DNA from 3 places in the Gottfriedia sp. NPDC057948 genome. Region 2 is predicted to be linked to each of the others. Evidence: riboswitches for the same ligand, from Rfam matches in the RefSeq annotation. Region 2 holds a riboswitch; each other region holds the start of a gene.
The links. Region 2 has a riboswitch for S-adenosylmethionine ahead of ACFVRR_RS03840 (trans-sulfuration enzyme family protein). Riboswitches for the same ligand answer to the same signal wherever they lie in the genome.

Region 1: another riboswitch for S-adenosylmethionine. It lies ahead of ACFVRR_RS18730 (2,3-diketo-5-methylthiopentyl-1-phosphate enolase); the one in region 2 lies ahead of ACFVRR_RS03840 (trans-sulfuration enzyme family protein).
Region 3: another riboswitch for S-adenosylmethionine. It lies ahead of mmuP (S-methylmethionine permease); the one in region 2 lies ahead of ACFVRR_RS03840 (trans-sulfuration enzyme family protein).

The regions. Positions count from the first base shown of each region.
Region 1 is NZ_JBHVPN010000015.1:70,118-80,309, forward strand. It holds gene ACFVRR_RS18725 (pyridoxal phosphate-dependent aminotransferase) at 57-1,241, shown strand; SAM riboswitch class I at 1,299-1,402, shown strand; gene ACFVRR_RS18730 (2,3-diketo-5-methylthiopentyl-1-phosphate enolase) at 1,467-2,687, shown strand; gene ACFVRR_RS18735 (2-hydroxy-3-keto-5-methylthiopentenyl-1-phosphate phosphatase) at 2,693-3,346, shown strand; gene ACFVRR_RS18740 (methylthioribulose 1-phosphate dehydratase) at 3,343-3,969, shown strand; gene ACFVRR_RS18745 (cupin domain-containing protein) at 3,986-4,498, shown strand; gene ACFVRR_RS18750 (DUF421 domain-containing protein) at 4,548-5,246, opposite strand; gene yjeM (glutamate/gamma-aminobutyrate family transporter YjeM) at 5,448-6,947, shown strand; gene ACFVRR_RS18760 (hypothetical protein) at 7,028-7,168, shown strand; gene ACFVRR_RS18765 (hypothetical protein) at 7,335-7,847, opposite strand; gene ACFVRR_RS18770 (hypothetical protein) at 7,964-8,182, opposite strand; gene ACFVRR_RS18775 (hypothetical protein) at 8,481-8,708, shown strand; gene ACFVRR_RS18780 (peptidoglycan recognition protein family protein) at 8,677-9,255, shown strand; gene ACFVRR_RS18785 (TetR/AcrR family transcriptional regulator) at 9,295-9,912, opposite strand; gene ACFVRR_RS18790 (MFS transporter) at 9,866-10,192, opposite strand, start outside.
Region 2 is NZ_JBHVPN010000001.1:820,680-830,871, reverse strand. It holds gene ACFVRR_RS03845 (trans-sulfuration enzyme family protein) at 174-1,340, opposite strand; gene ACFVRR_RS03840 (trans-sulfuration enzyme family protein) at 1,346-2,515, opposite strand; SAM riboswitch class I at 2,597-2,700, opposite strand; gene ACFVRR_RS03835 (ATP-dependent DNA helicase) at 2,780-5,053, opposite strand; gene ACFVRR_RS03830 (YcxB family protein) at 5,178-5,705, opposite strand; gene ACFVRR_RS03820 (ABC transporter ATP-binding protein) at 6,400-8,187, opposite strand; gene ACFVRR_RS03815 (ABC transporter ATP-binding protein) at 8,187-9,923, opposite strand.
Region 3 is NZ_JBHVPN010000006.1:144,956-155,147, reverse strand. It holds gene ACFVRR_RS12380 (S8 family serine peptidase) at 1-505, shown strand, start outside; gene ACFVRR_RS12375 (signal peptidase I) at 576-1,118, shown strand; gene ACFVRR_RS12370 (TasA family protein) at 1,146-1,751, shown strand; gene ACFVRR_RS12365 (hypothetical protein) at 1,908-2,159, shown strand; partial or broken gene ACFVRR_RS12360 (SpoVR family protein) at 2,288-2,920, shown strand; gene ACFVRR_RS12355 (DUF4083 family protein) at 3,086-3,322, shown strand; gene ACFVRR_RS12350 (hypothetical protein) at 3,441-3,734, shown strand; gene ACFVRR_RS12345 (cold-shock protein) at 4,061-4,261, opposite strand; gene ACFVRR_RS12340 (DinB family protein) at 4,751-5,248, shown strand; partial or broken gene ACFVRR_RS12335 (SpoVR family protein) at 5,492-5,962, shown strand; gene ACFVRR_RS12330 (hypothetical protein) at 6,041-6,544, opposite strand; gene ACFVRR_RS12325 (hypothetical protein) at 6,741-7,010, shown strand; SAM riboswitch class I at 7,433-7,539, shown strand; gene mmuP (S-methylmethionine permease) at 7,623-9,032, shown strand; gene mmuM (homocysteine S-methyltransferase) at 9,007-9,960, shown strand.

The DNA of each region.
Region 1 (10,192 bases), on a different contig from region 2:
AATCAGTCGATTAAGAAACGATCTATTCAAATTAATTTTATTATATTTTTGGAGTGATTAACTTGAATCATAGTAAACTATTAAACAATTTACCAAAACAATTTTTTGCTTCACTAGTCCAAAAAGTGAATCAGTCAATTAATAATGGTCATGATGTCATTAATCTTGGTCAAGGAAATCCCGATCAACCTACACCCGACCATATTATAAAAGCATTACAAAAGTCTGTTGAAAACCCTTTAACTCATCGTTATTCTCCGTTTAGAGGAATGAGCTCTTTAAAAAATGCTGTTGTAGAATTTTATAAACGAGAGTATGATGTTGATTTAGACCCAGAGGAAGAAGTAGCCATATTATTCGGTGGAAAAGCTGGATTAGTAGAGCTACCACTTTGTTTATGTGACGAAGGAGATACAATTTTAGTTCCAGACCCAGGCTATCCAGACTATTTATCTGGTATATCTCTTTCAAAAACAGTTCCATACATGCTTCCATTACTTGAAGAAAATCAATTTTTACCAGATTATAAATTAATTCCTCAAGATGTTTTGGATGCTAGTAAAATATTATTTATCAATTATCCAAATAATCCCACAGGTGCTATAGCATCTGAAGAATTTTTTAAAGAAACAGTTGCGCTTGCAAAAAATAATCAGATTACTGTTTGTCATGATTTTGCTTACGGTGCATTTGGTTTTGACGGCAAAAAACCTTTAAGTTATCTTCAAACTCCAGGAGCAAAGGAATGCGGGATTGAAATTTATACCCTTTCTAAAACTTATAATATGGCTGGTTGGAGAATTGGTTTTGCAGTTGGAAATAAAGAGATTATTTCAGCAATTAATCTTTTACAGGATCATCTTTATGTTAGCATCTTCCCTGCTGTTCAAGAAGCTGCAGCTGCTGCGCTAACTGAATCTCAAGAAAGTGTAAAACAACTATTAGCACTTTATGAAGAGCGTAGAAATGTATTTATTAGCGGCTGTCACGAAATTGGATGGGAAGTAACTGCACCTGCAGGTTCGTTTTTTGCATGGTTAAAAATCCCATCAGGTTTTACATCACAGGAATTTGCTGATCTTTTACTTGAAAAGGCTCATATTGCAGTCGCTCCCGGAAATGGATTTGGAGAATATGGAGAAGGATATGTAAGAGTCGGCCTACTATCAGATATTGATCGATTGAAGGAAGCAGTTGCTAGATTAAAAGAGATTGAAATATTTTCAAAATTTAATGTTTGACAATTGTGATTGTTCATGAAATAATTCGATTAGATTAAGAATTCAAAATTAAATATTACTTTATTCAGAGTAGGTGGAGGGACCGAGCCCGATGAAACCCGGCAACCGGCTAGTTAACTAGTACGGTGCTAATTCTCGCAGCATTTGCTGGCAGATAAGGTGTAGGTAAACCTCTCCTTAGTGGAGAGGTTTTTTGTTTGACTAAAACTTTTTGGAGGTTTTGAAATGAGTGGAGTAATAGCAACTTACCAAGTTTATGATAAAAATCATCATTTAGAAAAAAAGGCAGAGTCAATCGCGCTAGGTTTAACGGTTGGTTCATGGACGAATTTACCTCAAAATGATCAAATTCAATTACAAAAGCATAAAGGCAAAGTTCTTTCAGTACGTGAAATAGAATGCGAAGAAAATGTCGTTAACTTTCTAGGCTATAAACCGACAAAAGGGATTATTGAAATCTATTATCCTAGCTTAAATTTTTCAGCTGATCTACCAGCAATTTTAACAACCGTTTTCGGTAAGCTATCCCTTGATGGTGAAATTAAACTGATTGATTTAAATTTTACGGATGACATTTTAGCTCTTTTTCCGGGTCCAAAATTTGGTATTAAAGGTATTCGAGAGAAATTGGATGTATATGATCGACCTTTATTAATGAGCATTTTTAAATCAATTATCGGCAGAGATATTCAATACATTTCAGAGGAATTAAAAAAGCAAGCTTTAGGTGGCGTAGATTTAATAAAAGATGACGAGATCCTTTTTGACACAATTACATCTATTACGGATCGCGTCACTCACGGAAAAAATATTTTGAACCAAGTTTATGAAAAAACAGGACACAAAACATTATACGCGGTGAATTTAACTGGCCGAACATACGAGTTAAAAGAAAAAGCATTACGTGCTGCTGAAGCTGGTGCTGATGTATTTTTATTAAATGTGTTCTCGTATGGAATTGATGTACTGCAAGGATTGGCAGAAGATCCATCAATTAATATTCCAATTATGGCCCATCCTGCTGTATCGGGTGCATTTAGTTCATCTCCAATTTATGGTATTGACGCAGGATTATTACTTGGTAAACTTTTACGAATTGCTGGCGCAGATTTTAGTCTTTTCCCTTCACCATATGGATCAGTTGCGTTAGAAAAAGAGACAGCTTTAAAAATCGCTGAAAATTTAACAGTTTCAAATGGATTAAAAGAGACATTCCCAGTACCTTCTGCTGGAATTCACCCAGGACTTGTTCCTCAATTAATTCAAGATTTTGGAATTGAGCAGGTCATCAACGCTGGCGGCGGTGTTCATGGTCATCCGGATGGACCAATTGGTGGAGGTAATGCATTTAGAGAAGCAATTTCAGCAACATTATCTGGAGTTGACCTAAAAGACTACGCACTTCCAAATACATCACTACAAAAAGCATTACAACTTTGGGGGTAACAACAATGGCAATAAAGATTTTTTGTGATTTTGATGGAACAATTACAGAGGGAGACAATATCGTTAATTTAATTAAAGAATTTGCTCCACCTTCAGTAAGTGGATTAACAAGTGAAGTATTAAATGGCAATATATCGATTCGAGAAGGTGTAGAGAAAATGTTTGCTACGATTCCTTCAACGAAAAAACAAGAAATGACCGATTATGTAATCAATCGTACAGTCATTCGAGATGGTTTTAGCGATTTTATACAATTTGTAAGCGTACAACAATATGAGTTAAAAGTTGTAAGTGGCGGATTAGATTTTTTCGTTCATCCAATATTAGCTGATTACCTTCCATCTTCGGATATTTTATGTAATCGTACTGACTTTACAGGCCAAACTGTAAAGATTCATTGGGATCATTCTTGTGATGAAAACTGTACGAATGATTGTGGAATGTGTAAACCATCTGTTAAAAGAAAATTTAGTGAAGCAAATGATTTTATCATTGTCATTGGTGATTCAATTACTGACTTACAAATTGCAAAAGAAGCTAATTTAATTTTTGCTCGAGATTTCTTAAAAGATAAATGTGAAGAATTATCTTTACCTTTCATTCCTTTTGAAAATTTCTATGATATTCGAGCTTCATTAGAGACGGAGGTGCTAGTATGAAGGACTTTTTCAAACATTATGATGAAATTCGCGAAGTAAAAAAAGTACTTGCTGATCGAGATTGGTTTTTAGGAACTAGCGGAAATTTATCAATTAAAGTAAATGAGGAGCCTTTAAACTTTTTAGTTACAACTAGTGGTAAAGATAAAACTAAACATACTTATGACGATTTTTTACTCGTTAATGAATTTGACCAATCTGTTTGGGATGAATCAAAAAAACCATCAGCGGAAGCCATTTTGCATCGTCTAATTTATCAGCACACAAATGCAAAATGCGTTCTTCATGTACACACTTTAGCAAATAACTTTATAACAAAGGATTTCCCATATCAAGATGAGTTAGCTTTTTCTGGTATTGAAATTATTAAAGCGTTGGGACTTTGGGAAGAAGATGCAGAAATTACAATTCCAATTATAAAAAATCATGCGCATATCCCCACTCTTGCAAATGAATTTCTTCCACATATTAAGAATGATCATGGTGCTGTATTAATTCACAATCATGGTATAACAGTATGGGCAGAATCAGCATTTGAAGCAAAAAAACATTTAGAAGCTTATGAGTTTCTATTCCAATACGCTTTACAAGGTATACAAAAAAATACATTTATAAAGAACTAATTTGGAGGAATGAAGAATGGCAACAATTTGGGTAGAAAAAAAAGATTATCATATTACAAGTGATGTTGAGGTAAAAGCATATTTAGAAGAACAAGGTGTAATTTACGAAAATTGGAATATCGAACAATTACATAGTTCGTTACAAGAAAAATTTATTTTATCAGATGATGAAAAAGCAGCAATTCTTGAAACTTTTAAAGCTGAAATCGACAGTATTTCATCAAGACGTGGCTATTTAGCAAGTGATATTATTACTCTTTCAGAAGCAACTCCAAATCTTGATGATTTACTTAAAAACTTCAACCGCGAGCATCATCATACAGATGACGAAGTTCGCTTCATAGTTAGCGGTCACGGTACGTTTATTATCGAAGGAAATGAAGGATTTTTCCATGTTAATTTGAATCCTGGAGATTTAATTTCTGTACCACCAAATGTACGCCACTACTTCACATTAGCAGAGGATCGTAAAGTAGTTGCTGTTCGATTGTTTGTTACTACTGAAGGCTGGGTGCCGATTTACGAATAATTTGATAAAAACTAAATTGACTCATATCCACTTTTAGGATGTGAGTCAATTAATTTTCCTCTTCATTGAAATGATCTTCTCGGTAATCGATATATAACGACCCATCGGTTTGTACTTCAACAAAAAACACATCTGAAACTGATTTTATACCTACCCTTTCAAGTTGAGCCATTAACCATTTTTTATCCAAGTTTAAATTTGATAATGCATCTTCATTTACTTCCCCGTCAGATATGACTGCTGTTGAAGTCGGAAATAATAAAGTTTTTTTCCATGTTTTATTTTTTTTCGTTTTAACATCTTTTGTTTTCATAATAGATAAACTGCCATCGATTTCAAATATAGCGTACTCTACATCTTTCAACGAATAAATATTCTCATTACGAAGCATTCCTTGAAATTGCTCTGTATCTAATCTAGCTTTTTTTAATGCATTTTCCATTATTTTTCCTTGTCTAATTAAAATTATTGGTTCCCCAAGAATTACCCGACGTACAGTTTTAGATTTTAAACTTAAATACCCCATGATAATCGTCAAAACTGCCCAGCCAACTAATCCAATAATCCCATCTTCAATAGTTAATGTTTTAGATGTCGTAATTGATGCTGCTATATTTCCTATTGTAATAGCTGTTACAAATGTAAAAACATCTAATTGACTAATCTCCTTCTTCCCCATTAATCTCGTTAAAATAAATAAAACAAAAAATGAGCATATAACTCTTAATACTACTTCATTAAAGCTCATTTAGTTCATCCTTTCTCTTTCAAACCATCTATTTTAAGAATTTATCAATCAACTTAGCGTTTGAAAAATAGTACGAAACTATTCTTTATTATTTCTAAAAAATTAGTAAACCTGATTGGTTGTAATGTCCTCATAAATTACCGATTATTGAAGAAAATAATACTATTCATTTATAATCGACTAATTAACTGAGGTGAGATCTTGAGTAAAAAACTTTCACTTGTTGGCTTAATATTAATGGTATTTACAACTGTATATGGTTTTGGAAATATACCTACAGCATTCTATTTAATGGGATATAGTGCAATTCCATGGTATTTACTCTCAGCTATTACTTTTTTTATTCCTTTTGCTTTTATGATGGCTGAGTTCGGAGCTGCATATAAGCATTCAGAAGGTGGAATTTATACATGGATGGCCGATTCAGTTGGGCCTAGATTCGCTTTTATTGGAACCTTTATGTGGTTCTCTTCCTATGTAATTTTTATGGTTAGTGTCTCTTCAAAGGTTTGGATTCCCCTATCAACCTTTATTTTTGGTAGAGACAAAACGCAGTCCCTTTCATTATTTGGACTTTCATCTACTCAATCAATTGGCTTATTAGCATTACTTTGGATGTTAGTTGTGACCTATTTTGCTTCAAAAGGGATTGAAAGTATTAGTAAGGTAACAACGATTGGTGGAATTACAGTTTTCTCATTAAATATAGTATTGCTAATCACAAGTATCCTTATTTTTCTATTCAATGGAGGAAAATTTGCGCAACCAATTAAAAGCTTTTCATCAGCATTTGCTCACTCTCCTAATCCAAATTATCTATCTACCCTCTCAATCTTATCATTTGTTGTATTTGCAATCTTTGCATATGGCGGTTTAGAAGCAATCGGCGGATTAGTTGATCAAACGGAAAACGCTGAACGTAATTTTCCAAAAGGGATTACAATTTCAGCAATTATTATCTCAGTAGGATATTCGTTAGGTATTTTTTTAGTAGGTATTTTTATTAACTGGTCAAATGATTTAAGTGCTAGTACAACGAACTTAGGGAACATAACATATGTACTTATGTACAATTTAGGATTAGAACTTGGAAAAGCTTTTAATTTATCAACACATACTGCCGATCTAATTGGCATTTGGTTTGCAAGAATTACTGGTTTATCAATGTTCCTTGCATATACCGGAGCATTTTTCACATTAATTTATGCACCATTAAAAACAATCATAAAAGGCACACCAAAATACCTATGGCCGACAAAATTTTCAGACACAAATGAAAAAGGTATGCCTGTCAATGCAATGTGGGTACAATTTGCAATTGTATCCATCATTATTGTCCTAACTTCCTTTGGCGGTCAAGGAGCATCTGCATTTTTTAATAAAATAACTTTAATGACGAATGTTTCAATGACATTACCTTATATTTTTTTAGGAATTGCCTATCCCATGTTTAAAAGGAATGATCAAATCGATAAACCATTCCAAATATTAAAATCAAATTCATCTGCTTTATTTGCAAGCATTCTCGTTATATTAGTAGTTGGATTTGCAAACTTTTTTACAATCATTCAACCGGCTATTGAAGGTGATTACAACTCCACAATCTGGATGATTGCAGGTCCAATCTTCTTTTCAATATTAGCTTTACTCATTCTTAACCGTTCAAGAAAGCATACCCAAAAAGAGAAGAAAATTGCCTAGCAATCTTCCCACTTATTGTTAATAACAATTCCGAAAGTAAGTCGGAAATATAGCACATACTAAAGTTGGAGGTGATATTCATGGGTCACAATCAAAATCCACATGTAAAAAAGAAGAACAAAAATAAAGGGCAACCTACACCAGCTGCAGTTAATTCAGAAGGTTATTTTGCTCCAAGTAAATCAAATACTGAAGCTCTTAATGAAGTTAAAAATTCATAAAGAAAACTCACCGATTGGCGAGCCGTTAGGAGAAGTCAGAGGCGTAGATGCATTTATATTTATACTGATACCTAAAAATGGCTTCTAGTCGATTTTTCTACCCTGTTTGCCAATTTGCTTAAATGTATAAAAAAATGACCGTCATTTTTTTGGCGGTCTCTTTTCATTATTTACTCATCGAATTTGCAGTTTTTATTAAATCTCGAATAGTGTATTGTTTACCAGTTTCTTCTGAAAAAAGAAGTGAAATTGAATGATAAAGACCGTCTTTCTTCCATCGAATTGTTTTTGTATTATCATCATCAGCAACAATCAAAACTTTTGTACCATCTTTTAATTTGGTTGTTTTTAATGCTTGTTGTTGATCTGGGAAGGAAGCTTTTTTATTATGATATGTGATGACAAACATTGTAACCTCTACTTCTTCATTTGAGTAATTAAACGAGGTAGCATTAATAGCTTCATTTTTTTGATTTTTTTGTACATCCATTGTGACATCCTTTGCTCTAAACGGGATCTTTTCTGGTACAACTAATTCTTTTTGTACATCTTTTGATAATTGATCTACCACTTGTTTTATCGTTTTAGGATATTCTTTTTTTAATGATTCAACTGCACCATTACCATGTGAACAAGCAGTTAACAAAAGAATTGAGAATAAAAGAATAATTTTTTTCAATCCACATGCCCCCTATTTTTCCAAATCTACCCTTTCACTTAATATCTCTAAATGCCATCATATTAGCCCTAAAACAAACAAAAACTGCCTGTATATACAGGACAGTCTTAAATCCTTTAAGGTTCAACAATTACGATTTTTCCTTTTTGCACATATAGCAATATTTCCGCATTTTCCGTATCATTTCGGTAAGTATAGCATGTAAGATCATCAAATCCACCGTGTGAAACATCATGAACTGTATCAACTAATTTGTATTTATTTCCTCTAAATTCTATTTTTCTTTCTATTGATGGCTGCTCCGTCAAAATTTGTTCCTTTGATCGAAAATTCATCTAATCACTCCTTTGGTCACGATTAGTATAGCCATATTCTTAGTTTTCAATTTTATGTACTATATCGAATTCAATTATATAACTGTCCAAGTCTCGTACAGAGATTTCCTTCCAAGCTCCCACAGTCTATTTCGCTTTATTCAGTCTCGGAAACGATTATCGTACTATTTTTTGATCGCATTCCTGAAATGCTACCATTTTCAACATGATAAAAATTTAGTACTCATAATCTAATATTAGTGATAATTGGAAACATTTTTACTAAAATCCTTAAAAATTTATATTTGGAGGTTGTTTCATGCCAAGTTGGACAAATAAATTCATCCCAATTAATCAATTTACACGATCTGGTCAAAAATTAAATGGAGTTAAAAAAATCGTTATTCATTGGACTGCAAATCCTGGTGCGACAGCAACCGGACATTATAAATATTTTGGCGAGGTTTTACCTGGGCAAAATGCGGAGGCAATTAGTCAAGGGAGAAAACCATCTTATGCTTTTTGCACATATTTTTGTCGATCCTAAAGAGGCAATTTGTATTATCCCTTTAAATGAGGTCACATTCCATGCAAATGAAAAATATACTTATGTGAATGGTGTACCCTTTCGAGGTGTAGATGCATTAAAGCCAAATGCCAATTTATTATCGATATCAGTTGAAATGTGTGTTGAAAAGGATAATCGTATTTCAAATACGACCATCAATCGAACAATGATGGTTGTAAATGATTTATGTTCAATGTTTAATTTAACCCAAAAAGATATCGTCCGTCATTTTGATGTTACTAGAAAACCGTGTCCATACCCGTTTGTAAAATATAACGAGATTTTTAATCATTTCAAAATAAATGCAGGACATTTATTAAATCGCTCATTAATATACCCCGGTCATGTTATGAAAATAGGAGATTCAAATATTTATGTCATTACCATTCAACAGCTTTTAGGCATTACACCAGACGGTCATTTTGGTACTCAGACTGCAAATGCCGTAAAGCTTTTTCAACAACAGATCGGTCTAACACTGGATGGGATTGTTGGAGAAAAGACTTGGAAAATGTTAAATCAATAATTTTAATCGGGATGTTAATTTAATAACAATACCGCATTTTTATTCTACTTCGAGAGCAAATTTTAAAAATTGTACAAACATAATCGATTGTTCTTCTATCATTATTTCTTCCGCTGAGAGTATTGCATAGTCTAGTGCAAGTCCATCAATAAATGAAACAATCATTCTTGCTAAAATTTCACTATCATACTTTTTACTAAATTCTTTGTTTTTTTGACCTTCTTTTATGACATCGGAAAAGATTTTAATTCCATAAAAATATCGTTCTTTCCCATACTTTTTTCTTCTTTCATCATTTCTACCAGTTATGAAAAACTCTAAAGTAATTGGTGCCAAAGGATCCATTCGATCATTTGGCACTCTTCTTTCACCGAACATTCTTAATAAAAGTAATTCCCAATATGAATCAACATGTTGATTCAATAATTTCCTTGTTTCTTCAGACACTCTTAGTAGTGACTCATATAAAAGTGATTCAAACAATTCTTCTTTATTAGCAAAATATTGATATAATCCACCTCTACTTACATTTGATGCGTCCATCACATGCTTCATAGTCGTTCTTTCATACCCATTTTCGATAAACACTTGTTTTGCTGCTTCTAAAATTTTAGTTCGACGTTGCTGTTGGTGCTCCTTGCTGACTTTCGGAGACATCTTTCTTCCCCCGCTCTACTCTATTTTTCGTTAAGAAACCTATTATTGAGACAAATACTAAAAGTGATGCAGAAATAATAAATGTTGGAATGACACCAATTACAGTGGATAGCCATCCACCTAATAAAGGTCCAATAATTGTTGCTGTTGTGGTAACACTTCCTATTACGCCAAATACTCTACCTGTTAACTCAACTGGGGTATCGACTTGAACAGATGCCTGGAATGGAACAAATACTAAGCCAGCTGCAAATCCGGCAAACAACCCTAATAATGGTGC
Region 2 (10,192 bases):
TGTAAATATAAAATCATTTATACTACTTAAAAATTTACATCTAATGTAAACATCTTCAAAAATGCAAAATTAAAAAATACAAAAATAAATAAATCCCACAGAAATTATGTGGGATTTTTAATATAGGTATTAATTTTACTAGGATTGATTCTCCATTGTAATTAATCATTTTCCTATTCTTGCACTTCTTGTTTTTCTCTCACTCCTGCATTTAATGCTTTTTGGAAGCTTGCAATCAAGTCTTCTATATCTTCTAAACCAACGGACACTCTTATTAATGTATCTTTTACGCCTAATCTTTCACGAACATTGAGTGGTATTGCAGCATGAGACATTTTTACAGGATATGAAACAATTGTCTCAACTCCACCTAATGAAACTGCAACTGCAACGTTTTCGACTGATTGTAGGAAACTTGTCGTTTGTTCGATTGTTTTTAGTGTAAATGAAAGGACTGCTCCTCCTCCAGTAGCTTGCTCAAAATGAACATCGTGACCGGGATGATCTTTTAGTCCTGGGTAATATACGTCCTCAACTTCTTCTTGTTCTAAAAGCCAATTTGCTAATTTTGATGCAGTTTGTTCATAAGCATCCATACGAACTTTTAACGTCTTTAATCCTCTTAATGTTAGCCAACAGTCTTGTGGACCTAAAATTGCTCCGAATGAATTTTGGATTGTGTATAAATCATTTGCAAGTTCTTCTGAATTTACGACCGCTAATCCTCCGATTACATCGCTATGGCCTGCAATAAATTTTGTTGCGCTATGAACGACAATATCAGCTCCTAAGTCTAATGGTCTTTGTAAATATGGTGATAAAAAACTATTATCTACAATGACAAGTATGTCATTTTCTTTTGCTATTTTGATTGCACTACTTAAATCAGTAATTTTCAAAAGAGGGTTAGACGGTGTTTCTAAATAAAGACCTTTTGTATTTGGCTTTATTCCGGCTTTAATCTCTTGTAGATTAGATGCATCTACAAAAGTAAAATCAATTCCGAAACGATTTAATACTTTTGTCGCTATTCTAAATGTTCCTCCATAAACATCTTCACAGATGACAATATGATCTCCAGCTGAGAACAAAGACAATACAGATGAGATTGCAGCCATCCCTGATGAAAACGCAAAACCTCGAACGCCATTTTCTAACTTTGCAATTGTATTTTCTAATGCTTCCCTTGTTGGGTTTCCACTTCTTGCATAGTCGTACTTACCAAAATTCTCTATATCAAATTGATGAAATGTTGAAGTTTGATAAATTGGAATACTTAATGCTCCTGTTGCCTGATCTATTTCATTTCCGTTATGAATTAATTTCGTTCCAAATTGCATGCTCATCACCCCAATGCATTTTCTAAGTCATTTAATAAATCATCAATATGTTCAATACCAACAGATAATCGAAGTGTATGGTCATCTAGACCAAGCTTTCTTTTAAATTCTTCTGGCATTTCTGAATGAGTTTGCGTATGTGGATACGTAATTAAGGATTCAACTCCACCTAAGCTTTCTGCGAATGTGATGACTTTTACGCTTCCTAAAACCTGTTCAACTAAACTTAAATCTTTCACTTTAAATGAAATCATTGCACCAAATCCAGTTGCTTGTTCTTTAATAATTGAATATCCTTTATGCGTTGGTAATCCTACATAATACACTTCAGTAACATTTGGATGATTTTCTAAAAATTGCGCAAGTACAATCGCATTTTTTTGACTGTATTCCATACGTAAATGTAATGTTTTAATGCCTCTTAAGATTAACCAAGAGTCAAATGGAGCTAATGTTGCACCTGTTGATTTTTGATAATAACGAATTCGTTCATTCGTATATTCTGAATTAGTCACGACAAAACCAGCAAGTGTATCATTATGGCCACCTAAATACTTTGTTCCACTATGAACAACAACATCTGCCCCTAATTCAATTGGTCTAAAGAAATAAGGTGTTAAAAATGTATTATCAACAATCACGATAATATCTCGTTCTTTTGCAATCTCTACTACTCTTTTTAAATCCGTTACTTTCATCATTGGATTTGATGGTGTTTCAATAAAGATTCCTTTTGTATTCGGTTTAAGTGCATCAAGAATATTTTCAATTTCAGTCGTATCAACAAAATTATGCTCAAGTCCATATGGTGAATAAATTTCTTCGAATAAACGATATGTTCCACCGTATAAATCATCTGAAACAATTAAGTGGTCACCTTTTTTAAATAAGCTTAATACTGCAGTAACGGCAGCATTTCCAGTTGAAAATGCAACTCCAAAATTTGCACTTTCTAATTTTGCTACAGTATTTTCCACTTCTTCTCTAGTGGGATTTTGTAATCTTGCATAATCATATCCAGTCGATTGATGAAGTCCTGCATGTTTAAATGTAGCAGATTGATAAATTGGATAACTAATCGCACCAGTTAATGGATCATAGCCTTTGCTTCCATGTACGGCTACTGTTTCAATTGATTTTTTATTCGTGTTTAAAGCCTCTTTTGTGTTAGTCATTATAAATCCCCCATTTTAGTCAAATAAAAAACCACTTCTTAAAAAATAAGAAGTGGTTATGTCCGCAAAATATACATATCGCTCTTATCTTCCAGGTTTTTCACCTGCAGGATTTAGCACTTTCTAGTTTTCACTAGAGTTGCCGGGTTTCGTCGGGCCAGTCCCTCCACCGCTCTTGATAAGATTATTTAATTATATTGATAAGTATATTAAAAACTCTGATAATTATCAATCATTTTTTTTCGTTATTTAATATATAGCTTTTTATTTCCATTCATCAGGTAATAAACTTTGATAAAGTGTGCTTCTATATCGATCATCAATTAGTAATAAAGTCCCTTCATCTGATTCAGAACGAATAACTCTTCCACCCGCTTGCATTACTTTATTCATACCCGGAAAGACATATGCATAATAATACCCATTTTTTCCAACCGAATGAAAATGCTCCTTTAAAATATTTCTTTCTAAACAAATCTGCGGCAACCCTACACCAACTACTACGACACCATTTAATCGATCACCTTTTAAATCGATCCCTTCAGAGAATATCCCACCTAATACAGCAAAGCCAACTAATGTTTCCTCATTATGACTATCAAACCGTAAAAGGAACTTTTCTCGTTCAATTTCAGACATACCATTTTCTTGAACGATTGTTTTTATGTTAGGGTATTTCTCTTTAAATAAATCAACACTTTGAATTAAATATTGATAAGACGGATAAAAAACTAAATAATTACCTTTTCTTTTCGTAATTTCTTTATACACCGAATCAATTAATCTTTCTAAATTTCTTTCACGATCTTGATATCGTGTTGAAAGTGGGTCAATTGTTACTTCCAGTTGTTCTCTATGAAAAGGAGGATCGATTGAAATTGTATAATCGCGGCTTTGATCACCAAGCATATCTTGAAAATATTGAATTGGTGTTAAAGTAGCTGAAAAATAAATTGTTGAGCGAAATCTTTTTATGACGTCATTTACTACTTTAGAAGGATCTAGGCAAAACAACTTTAAATGAACTTCACTTTTATAAAGTTCATAGTAGCATACGTAATTTTCATCAAAAAACTCTGCAATTTTGACGAAGTTGAGCGACTCAAAATAAGTATCAAGTAAAAGTTGTTTATTTTCGTCCTCGTCCATTTCCTGTAATTTTATTTCGACGATTTCATTAAATGTATGTAGAAGTTCCAATAAATCCTCATCAATTTCTTTTGAAACTGGTGATACAACGTCCTTCCATTTCTTTCTTAATTCAATCAATCGCTTATTTATTTCATTTATTATGGCATAAAGTTCATCTTTTAAATTTTTATATCTATTTTTCAACTCTAAAAATTTAGATTTGAATAGACTTGCAGAATACATTTCTCTTGCCCGATCAACAAGATTATGAGCTTCATCAATTAATAAAACTGAACTTCGTTTATGCTCATCAAATAATCTTTTTAACGATACTCGTGGATCGAAAATATAATTTACATCACAAATAATAGCATCTGAAGAATTTAATAAATCTAATGAGTATTCAAAAGGACAGACTGTATGTTTTGTTGCATATTCTTCTATTTTCTCCCTAGTTAGCGCTTTTTCTGATGAAAGTATATCAAGAACAGCATCATTTATCCGGTCATAATAACCATTGGCATATTCACAATAATCCTTTTGACACATCGTCTCTTCTTTAAAACAGATTTTATCTTTTGCTGTAATCGTCGTACACTTTATACAAAGCCCTTGATCTGTCATGCGCTTAAACGCTTCTTCAGCAACAGTCCTAGTAATCGTCTTAGAAGTTAAGTAAAACATTCGATTTATACTATTTTCACCAATACTTTTAACAGTGGGAAAAATAGTTGAAACCGTTTTTCCTATTCCGGTTGGTGCAACAGCAAATAAATTATTACCTTCCTGAATCGTTTGATATACCGCTCCAGCTAACTTTCTTTGACCTTTTCTGAAAGAAGGAAAAGGAAAATTCAATTCTTTTATTGACTCATTTCTTAACTCAATATGATCGTATTTCCATTTTGCAAAAGGATAATAAATTTCTAGCATTTTGTATAAGTAATTTGTTAATTCATCCTTTGTAAACAAAAGATCGAAGCTTATTTTCTGCTCAGTTAAAATATTAATATATGTAAGTCTAAGTGTAATCTTTTCAAGCTGTAATTCTTCACAAATAAAATATCCATAAACTTTTGCTTGTGCCCAATGAACAGGATATGAATTTTCATTTATTTCATTCAAATCCTTCATTGTTGATTTAATTTCTTCTATTATATATTGATCACCCTTAAATAATAATCCATCACAACGGCCTTCTATCTGAAACACCAATTGATCCAATGTTATAGTGCCGGATATAGGTCGTTCTTTTACATCCTCTTCACCATATTCTTTTTGGATTTTTTGATGAGCCTTTGTTCCTTCAATTAATGAAACCGAACTTTTATATGTTATATTGATACTTCCCGCTGTATGAGCATACTCAACTAGCGTTCGAACTGAAACCTTTATACAATTCTCCAAGTGAGTACCCTCCTTTTTTACATTTTATCATAATTCTTCTTTCTTGATTAAGAATGAAAAGTAACAATAAAAAAGTCCAAGTCAAAATAACTTGAACTTTTAGAGATTAGAATACACTATTCAACTAGCAATATAAAACTTGAATATTATATTTCCTGTAAAATTGTAATAATCTTTCCATGTCATCTTTTATTGCTTCTAGTGGCACTACAATGGCTTGCATACTTGTAAAGTAAATATAAAAGTAATTCTTCGTTCCCTTTATTTCAACTATATCATCCCACTTTATTTCATGAACACTTGATTGTGTAATTTCTTCAATCCCATTCTCATCTACCTTTAGAGAATGTTCGCCGAATAATGATTGATCGTTTTTTTCAGTTAAATGCTTAATCATTTTGTTTTTTGACGAACGGTAGAAATACTTTGGAAAATAAATGAACCAAAGAATGGCTGCTAACGAAAAGGCAAGTAAATAACCAAAAAGTGGTTGGTTGAAAAGAAAGGAAATTAAAAATGGTATTACTAAATAGATTAAACTCACAGCAATTCGTTGGTTAATTAAAGACTTTTGAACAGTTTTAGAGTGTTTTAAGTGATGTAAATTAAATTCAATATAATCATCCAAATTAATTTCATAATTAAGCTTCATACTTGACCTCCATTTTCGCAAAAATATTTTAATCACTACTATTTTAACACTAGAAAAAAACTGAAAATAAAGATATTTCATCTACTTATGTTAAGTTGATTTTTCAATATTCATAGAATTAATTCTTATATTAAAAATACGTAATAATTCATTTTAAAAGTTCTAATTTTAGATTATTGGCATAAAAATGGATCTCCTACCTGCAAATAAGGTTTTTAGAATCGAAATTAAATAGTGGACTGCAATTAAAATTACCGAAACTACAATTAAAATTTAAGAATCGTAATTAAACAGTTGACTGCAATTAAAATCTGAAAATCGCAATTAAAATTAGTGAAACTGCAATTAAGATTTGAAAATCGCAATTAAATTTAGCATAACTACAATTAAAATCCTAATAACCGCAATTAAAGTTTAAAAGTACCCCTACCAGTTAAGGTATTCAGTCCTAAATAACAGACAAAAGCAGATTATTTCAAATAGAAAACTTGTAAATATGCCCTCTGTCTAAATAAAAACTTGATTAGAACCTACAAAATAACTAAAAAAGCACGATTAGATCAACAACAAATGAAAAACGCCGTTGAAATACCCTAAAACATAGCAGCAGTAGATTTTCAAATAAAAAAGAGCCGCTCATACGTCAGTTAACCTGACTTTTGAGACAGCCCCAATCTAGTAAAAAACAAATCAATTATGCTCCATCATTAATAAAGCTATACTGCGCCATGTATAATTTATAATAATGTCCTTTTAATGCTAATAACTCCTCATGTGTACCGCTTTCCTCGACATTTCTGTTTCCGATTACCATAATTTTGTCGCAGTCACGAATTGTTGATAATCGGTGGGCAATGACAAATGAAGTACGACCTTCTAATAGCTTTTCAATTCCATTTTGGACAAGCTTCTCTGTATGTGTATCAATATTCGAAGTAGCTTCATCTAATATCAAAATTCTAGGATCGGCTAGTAGAGCACGAGCAAAAGAGATTAATTGTCTTTGACCTAATGAAAGTCTTGACCCCCTCTCGTTTACATCCGTATCATACCCATTCTCCATTTTAATAATAAAGTCATGTGCATGAACTGCTTTAGCTGCAGCAATTACTTCTTCATCTGTAGCGTTTAATTTACCGTATCGAATATTTTCCATAATCGATGTTGAGAATAGGAATGTATCTTGTAGCATAATTCCCATTTGACTTCTAAAAGATTCTAAATCTACTTTTTTAATATCGTTTCCATCTACTAAGATCTCACCTTTTAAAGGATCATAGAATCGACTTAAAAGTGAAACAATAGTCGTTTTCCCTGCTCCTGTTGCACCTACCAATGCAATTTTTTCACCAGGATTTATTGTGAAATTTACATTTTTTAGGACTGTAGATTTTTCATCATATCCAAAAGTCACATTTCTAAATTGAACTTCACCATTAATTCGTCTAATTGGAGGTGCATTTTCTTGACTAATAATTTCTGGATCAATATCCATAATGTCAAAAATACGATCAGCTGCCGAGAAGTTTGATATTAATGTATTATAAAAGTTAGATAAGTTCATAATTGGACGCCAGAACATGCCAATATACATTGAAAATGCGATTAATGTTCCGACTTCAATATCTTGACTAGTTACAAGCTTATATCCAACATAAAATACAATAACAGTACCAACACCCCAAGAAAGCTCAACTAATGGCCAGAAGAAGTCATTCATTTTTACTGCTCTCATGAATGAGCCCATTAATTCAGAAACCTTTTCTTTGAAGTCTTTTTCTTTATCTTTTTCTTTCGCAAAGGACTGAACTACTTTTATTCCTGAAAAATCTTCATGTATAAACGCAATTAAATTTGAACGTTTTTTTCTGTAATCATCCCATCTTTTACGTGCACGTGTTTCAATATAAAACATGGCAACTGCCAAAAATGGAAGAATTGATACTGATGCGATTGCAAGTTTTACATTTAAGATAAACATTACGACTGTAACGCAAACTAAGCTTAGTAATTCCGGAATTAATGTTTGAATACTTTGGTTGAATAAATTTTGGAGAGCACTAATATCCCCCATTACACGAGCCAAAATTTTCCCTACTGGTCGATTATCAAAAAAAGTAAATGATAGTTTTTGAATATGGGTGTAAAGCTCATGACGAATATTTACTAAAATATTATTCGTAACGGAGCTAATCATCGTCCAACGTATTTTTGAGGCAATCATTGCTAAGAAATTTAGAGCTAATAGTACAGCTCCAATCATTATGAGGCCTTTTACATCGTGATTTTTAATATTTGTATCAATCGCTACCTTTAGTAAATATGGGTTTAATATCCCAATAATCATTACAAATAACATTAAACAAATAACGGAGAATGTTTTTAATTTATATGGTTTTAAATACGTCCCGAGCCTAAGAATAAGCTCGGTTTTACTCCGATTTAGTTGGTCTTCATCACGATTAATCGTATTTTGTGCCATTAGACCACCCCGCTTTCTACTGTTTCAAAATCTTTGAATTGTTCTTCGTAAACTTCAAAGTATCTTCCCTTTTTATCAAGTAATTGTTTATGATTTCCTTTTTCTACTATTTCTCCATTTTCAACAAATAAAATTACATCGGCATTTTTTACTGCTGAAATACGGTGAGCAATGATAAATGTTGTACTATGTGAGAAACGTTTATTTAAATTGTGTAATAATTCATACTCCGTTTCCATATCTAATGCAGAAGTTGCATCATCTAAAATTAGGATTGGAGCGTTTCTTAGTAATGCGCGGGCAATTGATATACGTTGTTTTTGGCCGCCAGATAAACCAATTCCTCGTTCACCAATTTCCGTGTTGAAACCTTCTTCTAGATCTTCAATAAAGTCTAAACAACAAGCAATACGGCAAGCCTCACGGATTTCATTCATTGTAGCTTCTGGGTTTCCTAGTTTAACATTGTTTTCAATCGTATCTGAGAAAAGGAATGTATCTTGAGAAACGAGAGACATATTTTGACGTAAAGATGTAAGATTAAAATCTTTCACATTAACGCCATCTACTAGAACTTCTCCTTCAGCCACATCGTATGAGCGTCCAATCAGATGAAGAATTGAAGATTTCCCAGCACCTGTCGTTCCCATAATCGCTACTTTACTACCGCTTGGAATATATAGATTAATATCTTTTAAGACAATTTCATCATTGTATTTGAAACTTACATTTTTATATTCTACTGAACCGTCAACTAAATTCGGTGTATATGCACCTTCCTTGTTTTCAATTGCAGTTTTACGATCTAAAATTTCAAAAATCTTCTTCGCAGAAGCCTGGTTTTTAGAAAGTACATCTGTTAACCAGCCTAACATTCTCATCGGCCAAATTAAGTTCCAAATATATCCACTAAATGCAACTAGTTCACCTAGCGTCATACTATTTTGTAAAACGAAATATCCACCGAGGATAATCATTGCTACAAGCGCAATATTTGTTAGAAATTCAATATTAGGAAAATATTTACGCATTGTTCTGGCTTGAGCCATATTTAAATCATAATAGCCACGATTCATTTTCAAAAATTTCAAAGTCTCATGCTTTTCTCTAGCAAATGCTTTAACCAATCTTACACCCGCAATATTTTGTTGAGCTGTTGTATTGATTTCAGCTGTATGGTCACTTATTTTACCGTAACCTTTATTAAGTAAGCGATTTAGACGCGTCCCCATATATCCTATTGGGATCATAATTGCTAAACAGATTAGTGCCAGCTGCCAATTAATTAAAAATAAGATAACTGTACTGACAGTAAAATAAATGATATTTTCAACAAACAATCTTAGTCCAAACGCAATTGTTTGCCAGATATTTTCGACATCTTCATTAATTCTCGAAAGTAATTCACCCGTATTCATCGAGTCAAAATACTTAAATTCAAAACTTTGAATATGCTTGAACATATCATTTTTTATATCTTCATGTACCTTCGAACTTACTAAGTCATATAAATATTCTTTTACATAACCAAAAATTGATTTTATGATTGTGACACCTATAATACCTCCAATAACTGGTAGGACAACAGATGCTTTTCCTTTCGTAATACCATCATCGATAAGAATCATTTGTAAATAAGGAATTAAATGATCCACACCTATTACTAAAACCATTGAAATTGAACCAATAATAAATGAAAGCTTATGCCTAAAGACATATTTTAAAATTCGAGACAAAATTATACCTCCCTAGTATCAATTAACCTAACTCTACGCAACCCTCCACTTTTTTTGACAACAAAAAGACCATGGGAATATTTTCCATATCCCATGGCCATAAAAAAACGTTTCGCCCAAAAACAAACAGAAATGAATCGTTTATTTTTGGCACAAAAAAGCCATGGGTAATATAAACCCATGGCTAGATCGTCAATTGAAATCTAAATTTCAACGTGGTCCGTCCTGCGTAGAGATAGGGTTCATAATCATTATGAAATTTTGTGATG
Region 3 (10,192 bases), on a different contig from region 2:
GAAATTTGGGGGAAAAGTAACTGTCGTCGACAGTGAAGGAAACACCTATGCTGGGGTCATTAACAAGTTCGGTGGGTTTACTATAAACGGACTTCCAGTTACGCATGATGATTTCACCTTTATCCAAGATTTTCCTGGACACTTCACTATGTATGACACTTTTAATGAATATCGAACACTAGACGGACTGGAATACGGGGACAATATAACGTTAAGCTACCCTAATGACATCGAGAATGCCACAGCAGGAGACGTCAACAAAGACAACGTCATCGACATTAATGATGCACTCGCAATCCAGGGAAGCTTCGGGGCGAATACAGCCGACGGAAATTACAACCGAGGTGCTGACATTAACTTTGACGGCGTTATTGATGGAAAAGATTTCTCTTATGTCGAAGGGAACTTTGGCCTACAGAACCCGACCGTAGATGATGCACCTGCGCCTGTGAAGAAAATAAATGGAAAAACACTTGCTGATATTAAGAAAGAATTAGGATTGTAAGAACTATAAGCCGGCGGCGATTTTGATCAACCCTGCCGGCAGATTATGACTAAAGATAGGTGTTTAAAGCATGAAGAAAATTTGGAAATTGTTCTTCCTCATCCTAGTCGCAATGCTTTTCATCGGATCGGGAACCGTCATTTATTTTTTTGCCAAGTCAAAAGGGAATGTGGAAAAAGTCCCAAGCATTCTCGGTTACAAGCCGTTAATCGTGCTTTCTAACAGTATGAAGCCGACCTTCCAAGCAGGTGATTTGGTGTTAATCAAGGTGAATCAGGAGCCTAAAGTAAATGATGTTGTGACATATAAAAGAACGGATGGCACATTCATTACACACCGAATTGTGAGAACGATAATGAAAGACGGAAAATCTCTCTTTGTTACGAAGGGTGACGGCAACAATCTAGAAGATGATGGCTACGTGGGTAAGGAACATATTTTGGGGGTAAAAACCTTTTCTATCCCGAACGTTGGATATATTTGCAAGTTTTTCTCCAGTTGGTTTGGATTTTTCCTTCTTATTGTACTGCCGCTCTTATTAGTGGTGATACTCGAAATCTTTCAACGTCTCGGTATTATTGGGAATCAAAATGAAACGAGCGTTCAGCATTAAAAAACTAGAAAGGCAGGAACACTTAAAATGAAAATGAATAAGGTGAAGAAAGCGTTAATCGGAACTTCATTGGCAGGTTCTTTAGTGGTCGGAGCTGGATACGGAACGTATTCATGGTTTACCGCACAAATGACAGCAAGCGGAATGGTCCAAAACGGAACGTTTGAGATAAATAACGGGCAAAGTGAGCAGCAATTGACGTTTTCTCCTGATAAGCTTGCTCCTTCCCAAATAAGTGAAATGTCACCGATCTTGATTAAGAATACAGGCGACTATGATATGTTTATCCGCGGTAAAGTCAATTTTATGATTGACAATGCACCGACTGAGGTTTCGATCAAAAAGCTGTTGAGCAATTATGAAGTGCAACCGACTATTCTGTATAACGGCGAGACCATATCAGACCTTGACTGGATTGACCTTGACGATCTACAGACGACGTTAGATAACCTGCTTCCAGGTCAGGGAGAGGATGATTCAGACCGCTTCAAAGCGAACGACAAAATCGAGATTGATTTAAAGTTACGTTTAAAAGATAGTGCGGACAACAATTTGCAAGGAGTTGCCTTAAAAGTCAGCTTTAAGGTCCAAGCTAAGCAAACTGATCCAAATGCAGAATTTTCAAAAAAATAATAGTAAAAGCAACATCCCGCAAAAAGCTTGGGCGGGGTGTTTTTTTGTCAAAGGGACGGTTCTTAAATTGTGCCACTTTTCGAGATTGAAAAAACTAGCCAACTATTCAATCGATATATGATAATTTAAAGGTGAATATTTTAATAGAGTGAAGCTGTGAATTATGATTCCAAAGAAGGGAAGCATGAAAATTTCTTAGATATCGATGGTGTTTTAAACACGGACAAACAAGTTAGAATGAACAATTTAGACACCAATATTTTGCTAGATATCACACCTGTTATTAATACGATTATGAAACCTGATTTGCGGGAGAAAGAAATATTGAATTGGTTAACCACTCGATGTCTTTCTTTTCGAGGCTTAACAAGTGAAAATGCAGAAGAGGCGATATTAAAAGTAAAATAAAAGTCGTATGTGATGGTTTTTTTGATTATTATTAAAATAATTTCATCTAATACTCCTTCAACTATACTGCCATTTTTGTTAAATAAGGAATAGAGATTTTTAGTCAAAAAGAAGATCGTTGAGAGAAACAAGGCTGGGCAAGTTATTGGCATATAAGAATTATGCGCGAACTAAATCTTGATTCTAATGAAGCGATTGAGTACGCAAAGCTTAATGCAGGAGTAGTTCAGCCATCAAAAATAAGCATTAACCCGTATTATTTAGGACTAAGAATGTTTGAAGATATCGAAGAGCGATATAATAATCCAAGCAAAGAAATGATAGAGTTAGGTGTTAAACCTGGCAGCGGTCGAGAAAAAATGTTTGAAGTACGAGAGTTAGAGTCAGATAGTTCATTTATACGAAACTACTTAACGAAAGACCTTGTCATGCGTGAAGATATGTATCTATTCCAGCGACAAGGTAAGGAATATAAAGTCACTGATAAGGCATGGGAAAATGTACGTGATCAACTTGTGGTTAGTCGAGTAAATGGAGGATTCCCATATATCGTTGTTCAAGAGGGGGATTACTTAAAAAATGGGGAGCTTTATTTGAAGCATTCCTATGAACATATGGAACTTGATGTGAAGTATGTTGAGAAAGTTATGCCTTATATTCATCAGTTGTGGGGTAGAGGGGTTCATTTAGAGACTAATATTGAGAATAAGTCAGTGTTGTTTAGTTATGATGGGAAGAATATTCATCGGAAGTATATTTAAAGCCACCTTTTTAGGTGGTTTTGTTTTCTTAATGGATTAGAAAGTATAAAATTCTTTTTTGGTAAGTGAACCTTATGCAACTAAATGGCAGGTTAGTTGAACAAGGAAATCATAAGTTTCTAGCGAATTATCACATTATCAAGAAAAATTAATAGGAGAAAAAATATGAACTTCTTAACAGGAAATGTTTCTCACACGATAACGGATACAAAAGATATCTACGACCCTATCCTTGCATTTACCCCAATTATTTTTTGGATAATTATAATTGGCATTATTACAGCAATAGTATTATTTTTTAAAAGAAGAAGTAGAAATCAAGCTAAGAGCAGACAATCATTACAAAATATAGAGTATAAATTGGACAAATTAATTGAAGTTCTTGAAAAAAATTCTAACTAGGCTTATGTAACTAACTAATGCGTTAGCCATCCATGAATCCTCAGATTCACCACAGTGAAGGGAAGTTTATGTCGCACTTCCATAGTAGTTGAATAAGAACACATAGGGGGAAATACAAATGTTTAACCAGGAAGAGAAAGAAAAATATGATGATTTAGTAAAACTTCATATAAAAATCTTTGGTGAAAAGATGACTCAACATTTTTTAGTAGAAGGGAAAAAAAATAACAGATATGAATCTGATTATCCGATTTTTCTTATAAATTATAAAGCAGGAAAATTCTTATTAGAAATGTATTGTCAAAAATTATCCGATGAACATACAACTGGTAGAATACTAGATAAACTTGAAGAAGAATTTCAAGAATATCATTTATTTGTAGAACGAAATAAAAAACAACGAAATAAATAATAAGACTAGGTGACGTTTCACCACTTTAAAAGCCATATCATTTGATATGGCTTTTAAAGTGGTCTTATTTAACTAACACATGCATAAGTTGAATTGGAATCTATCATCTAAGTTAATTAAACTTTATCCAATCTGTCTTTTTTAGAAGAAATTTATTAGTAATTTGTAACTTCATTTTATTTGAGATATAATAGCTTTAACCATTTGCTTTACCGAGATCCACGTTTGATTTTACCCTTATTCTATTTTCGAATAGGGGTTTTTAATTTTATAAGACATAAATAAAGTCAGATTCTATCAAGTAGAATCTGACTAATTTTAGTTAATTATGCTTTTTTTACATTAGTCGCTTGAGGTCCACGTTGACCTGGCTCTACATTAAATGTAACAGCTTGGCCTTCATCTAATGATTTGAAACCATCAGTTTGAATAGCTGAGAAATGTACGAATACATCATCTCCATTTTCACGCTCGATGAATCCAAAACCTTTATCTGCATTAAACCATTTTACTTTACCATGTTCCATTTTTGTTGCCTCCTAGTGCGATTTACACACATTAATATTTCAATATTAACATAATAGTTAGTGATAATCAAATTATCCTAAATAAAAGGACATTCCTAATTTATATAACTAATTAATAAAACCTACTTATGCAACTAACGCATGCGTTTGTTGCATAAAAGATTTATTAATCTTAGTATTCATTTTCAATTCATATCTTTTTAATTATTTGTAGAATTTTTGTTTGGGTTCTTACGTTTTCTACTATTAAAAAGAAATCCTCCCATAATCTATTGACTTAGAGTTTACTCAAAACAATATAATTAAAAAAAGATATGAAAAAGTACTGTAATTAGTAAAAAATTGGGTCTTTATCATCATATGGTTCAGATGGAAAATTCGATTTGATTAATGTTAACAGTGATTTTTTCTATTAAATATTTAGATAATAGAAAGGGATAGAACAATAAATTTAGTAAAATAGAAATAAAAATGTTGGGAGTCGGTAATATGGAGCAGTCAAATAAAGCATTTAGTGACACACTAGTAAAATCATTAAGAGGAGAACGTGGTCATCTTCCTATCAAGAATGCTTTGTTGGATATAGACATGGATCTTGCTGGAAAAAGAATAGAGGAGCTACCTTATACTATTTATCAATTAGTCAAACACATGACATACTGGCAAGAATTCCTCTTATTATTCGCACAAGGAGAGAGGCCTGAATTACCTTCTGATGTGAAAGAAAGCTGGCCTGTTGAAGAAGGACCTAGTAATGAGGAAGAGTGGAAACAGATTATTCAGTATTTTCTTCAAGGAATAGAACAGGCATGTACGATTGCTCAAACTGTTCAATTGGACAAATCATTAGAGAAATGGCCAGGCGAATCCCCAGGTGGTGTACTACGCAATATTGCATCTCACAACTCCTATCATTTAGGTGAAATCGTACTAATACGCAGATTATTTAGTGCTTGGCCACCACCAACCGGAGGATATCCTGCCTAAACTTTGGATCAATAGTGAATTCATGGAAGCCAATTGAAATTCACTATAAAGGTTAGTTGAGTCAACAATTGGGGGGCATTTCATAGTTCATTATGACTAACGCATGTGTTCGTATTATAAGGACAACTAGTTAAATTACTAGTTGTCCAATTTTTTTATGGTCTTATGACTAAAGTAGTCAGGGTGGTAGCAGAAGTATCAAAGAAGCATGCAGAATATCAAAAAGAAGATCGTTGAGAGAAACAAGGCTGGGAAAGTTTTTGGCACATTCGCATCATGCGTGAACTAAATCTCGATTCAAATGAAGCAATAGAATATGGGAAACTAAACGCAGGAGTAGTTCAACCTTCTAAAACAAGTATTAATCCATACTACTTAGGACTAAGAATGTTTGAAGATATTGAAGAGCGATATAATAATCCAACAAAAGAAATGCGTGAGTTGGGTGTTAAACCTGGCAGCGGAAGAGATAAAATGTTTGAAGTACGAGAATTAGAATCTGATAGTTCATTTATACGAAACTACTTAACGAAAGATCTTGTCATGCGAGAAGACATGTATTTATTCCAGCGACAAGGTAAGGAATATAAAGTTACTGATAAAGCATGGGAGAATGTAAGAGACCAACTTGTTGTTAGTCGGGTAAATGGCGGATTCCCATATATCGTTGTTCAAGAGGGCGATTACTTAAAAAATGGTGAGCTTTATTTGAAGCTTGAATAAAATTTCCTAAAGGTTGTCTAATTAGACAACCTTTTTAGTTCAAAAATCAATATTTAAATTTAACAGATCCTATTTATTAAAAATTACTTGGACATCTCTTGTAGAAAGATCAATTTCCTTAATTACTAAGTCATCATACCAATCACCGAGAGCAACTACTCTCTTAAATGTATCAATATAAAACTCTCTTGAAAAATTTGTTTCATAAAAATCTATATTTTTATTATTTCGATATTCGCGCATATATTCTTCAGCAAATTGTGGAGCGTCAGACCAGAATTTTTTGACATTATTTTCAATGCAATTATTAATATATTTGATACATTCTTTATCATTTTCAATTTTTAAAATGTGTTCTTTAAATTCACCATCTTCATCCAATAGAAAACCTTTATCATCACTATAAAATTCCTCTAATAAACTAAAATTTACAATAAAATGGTCTACGTGATCTCTAAATGTTTCATCCATAATTCTATTTTCAGCAAATCGTTCAAATGCCTGTTCTTCCGACTCAGCATTGACAGCTACACAAATATCTGGACCCGCATACACTACAAATGTTTTCTCCATTGTTTTTCTCCTTCGTATCGAATTTATATCTTCTTTAATCGTAATAGAAATACTGATAAAAAACTAGGCGAACTAAACAAAAACGCTCCTTATCATGTTTATATAAAAATGAAATTCAATTTATTAGGAGCTTGAAAAAGAAAGAATTTTAGAATTTAATAATACATATTTTATATTTTTTGTAGGGGGGATCGTATTGCAACTAATTCTTTCGTGGATTAAAGACGCGCCATATAAAGGGAAATCTGTAGATAAAGACAACAATGCCTTAAATGGTTACTTCTTAGCAGAACAAAAGAAAAAGAATTTTGTTAAAGTATACTCAAATGGCCACCTTATGACCTGTTATAAGTTCCCAAAAATAAAAATACCATTTAAGTCAAAAATGCATAGTTGGGAGAATCTTTCGTTCTGTGGGTATGTGGTAATGAAGCGAATTTTTGTTAAAATATTATTACTTTTATGAGGTTTTAAATAGAGTTTATTTAAAGAATTAAATGAGATAAGGTGTGGATTAATTTTGAAAAAAGAACAAAAGGCTCTTTTTAAAGAAATTGAAAATATTCAAGTAAAGTCTATGAGAGAATCGCCTTCGTGCCAAGCTTTTAAGACATTGTCTTATCTTTAGAAACTAAAAATATCTACTATTATAGAGTTGCCATTCACAGACTTAGAAAATCTAATTTTTTGAATTCTAGGTTGGTAGTCTTAATTTTTGTCTGTCTAAAAACTGAAAAAAACCTAAATTAAAACCTTTTGGGTTTGGTGGTTTGACAGTTTCGTTCATAAGAAATGATAAAACAGTAAGTCAATAATAGATAATTTTTTAAAAAAACAGAATTATCTTGACAATTATTGAATGGATTGATATGGTTATAAAAAAAATATTTCTTATCCAGAGAGGTGGAGGGACTGGCCCTTTGAAGCCTCAGCAACAGGTCTGCTTAAGTAGACACTGTGCTAATTCCAGCGGGTGATAACCTGATAGATGAGAGCTTCCGTTTTTATTTGTCAGTAGCGCACTCTTTTTTAGAGTGCGTTTTTGTTTTTTCTGGATAGTAACTAAAGGAGAGTAGTAATGGGGAACAAAAATGGGCAAGAATTTCAAAGGAACATGCAAGCACGTCATTTAGTCATGCTATCACTTGGTGGGGTGATTGGAACTGGCTTATTCTTAAGCTCGGGCTACACTATTCAACAAGCTGGCCCGTTTGGAACAATACTATCCTATCTGATTGGTGCGCTAGTGGTTTATCTAGTTATGCTATGTTTAGGAGAGCTTTCCGTACATATGCCTGAAACGGGCTCATTTCACAGTTATGCAGTTAAATACATTGGACCGGGTACAGGGTATACAGTAGCCTGGTTGTATTGGTTAACTTGGACTGTTGCTTTAGGTTCTGAATTTACAGCCGCAGGATTACTTATGAAGCGATGGTTTCCATCGATTAATGTTTGGATATGGAGTGCTATTTTTGCTATTTTGATCTTTGTATTAAATGTCATGACTGTTAAATTTTTCGCCGAATCCGAATTTTGGTTTTCATCGATAAAGGTTATAGCTATTGTGATTTTTATTGTTTTAGGAGCAGCGGCAATGCTAGGGTTTCTTCCGATGAGTCATTCAAAAGCAGCACCATTATTTTCTAATTTTACAAGTGGAGGTTTATTTCCTCATGGTGCTACGGGTATTATAACAACGATGCTTGCGGTTAATTTTGCTTTTTCGGGAACAGAATTAATAGGCATTGCAGCGGGAGAAACCGCGAACCCGGAAAAAATGATACCGAAGGCCATTCGAACTACTCTGTGGAGATTGATCATCTTTTTTGTAGGAACGATTTTTGTTTTATCTGCATTATTGCCTATTTCCGATGCTGGTGTATTAGAGAGCCCTTTTGTTGCAGTTCTAGAACGAATTGGGGTGCCATATTCAGCTGACATAATGAATTTCGTTATCTTAACAGCTATTTTATCTGCGGCAAACTCAGGCCTTTATGCCTCTTCTAGAATGCTTTGGTCGCTTGCTAATAAGAATACGATATCTCCGATTTTCGGAAAAATGACGAAGCAAGGTGTTCCAATCAACGCCGTCATTTTCAGCATGGTGGGTGGAGCTTTGGCTTTGCTCTCAAGTATTTGTGCACCAGATACTGTCTATATCGTACTTGTTTCCATTTCAGGTCTAGCAGTAGTTGTAGTTTGGATGAGTATTAGTGCTTCCCAGTTCCTATTTCGCAGACAATTTTTGAAAGAAGGAAATTCTGAAAAGGACTTGATTTATCGGACACCACTGTATCCATTAGTACCAATTGCTTCTTTTATCCTTTGTCTGGCATCGTGTATAGGAATTGCATTCGATCCAACACAGAGAATTGCCTTATATTGCGGCATACCGTTTATTTTGTTTTGCTATGGAAGTTATTATCTAACAAAAAATTTTAAAAAGAGGGGCGTAGATTATGTCGAACAAAGTCAATCCAATTGATGCTATATTATCCCAACATCCCATTATGCTTCTTGACGGAGCATTAGCTACAGAATTGGAGGCGCATGGATGTAATTTGGACGATCCCCTTTGGTCGGCACGTGTGTTACTAGAAAATCCGGAACTGATTTATCAGGTTCATTCGGACTATTTTCGTGCTGGTGCGGACTGTGCCATAACAGCAAGCTATCAAGCTACTATTAGTGGTTTATCCGCGCGTGGAATACAAGAACAGGAAGCTTTGGAATTAATTAAGAGAACGGTGTTACTTGCAAGAAGGGCAAGAGATGATTTTTGGAAGGAAAATAAGCAAACGAATAGGCCTAAACCATTGGTTGTTGCATCGGTTGGGCCGTACGGGGCTTACCTTGCAGATGGTTCAGAGTATGTAGGCAATTATGGTGTGACAGATAAAACATTAGCAGACTTTCACCGTTTAAGAATGTCAGCGTTAATAGAAGCAGGTGCAGATCTATTGGCATTTGAAACGATCCCTTCCTTGCAAGAAGCAAGAGTATTAGATATATTATTACGTGAGTATCCAGAAACATATGCGTGGCTTTCCTTTTCATTAAAAAATGAGAAAGAGATTAGTGAAGGTGTGAAACTCGTAGAGTGTGCAAGAGTTTTTGAGAAAAGTGAACAAATTGTAGCGATAGGCATCAATTGTGCGCCAGTAACCGTTGTGACTGGTGCAATACAAGAGTTGAGGGCAAACACAAAAAAACCGATTATTGTTTATCCAAACTCTGGTGAAACTTATAATCCAGAAACAAAAACATGGCATGGTCATGAACAATGTAACGTGTTGGATATTCAATCTGAAGAATGGTACCAAGCAGGTGCACGTTTAATAGGTGGATGCTGCAGAACGACACCTTATCACATTGAGGAGATATCGAACAAGTGGCGTTCTTCCAAGTATTGAACCAATTTTTCGTAATTAAAGTTAACGAAGAGGTTAATTTAGTTATTCAAAAAATAGTTCATATTGCTGAAAGTTATTAAATTAACACATGCGTATGTTGTATAAAAAATCGGCCAAATAGTCGATTTTTTTATTGTACTAAAATGCAGATTCGTTGAATAAGAATAGTTTAATTTTTGTGGGGAAAAGACGGAACTAAGGGTGGACGTATAGGTATTTTCTTCTCAATCGT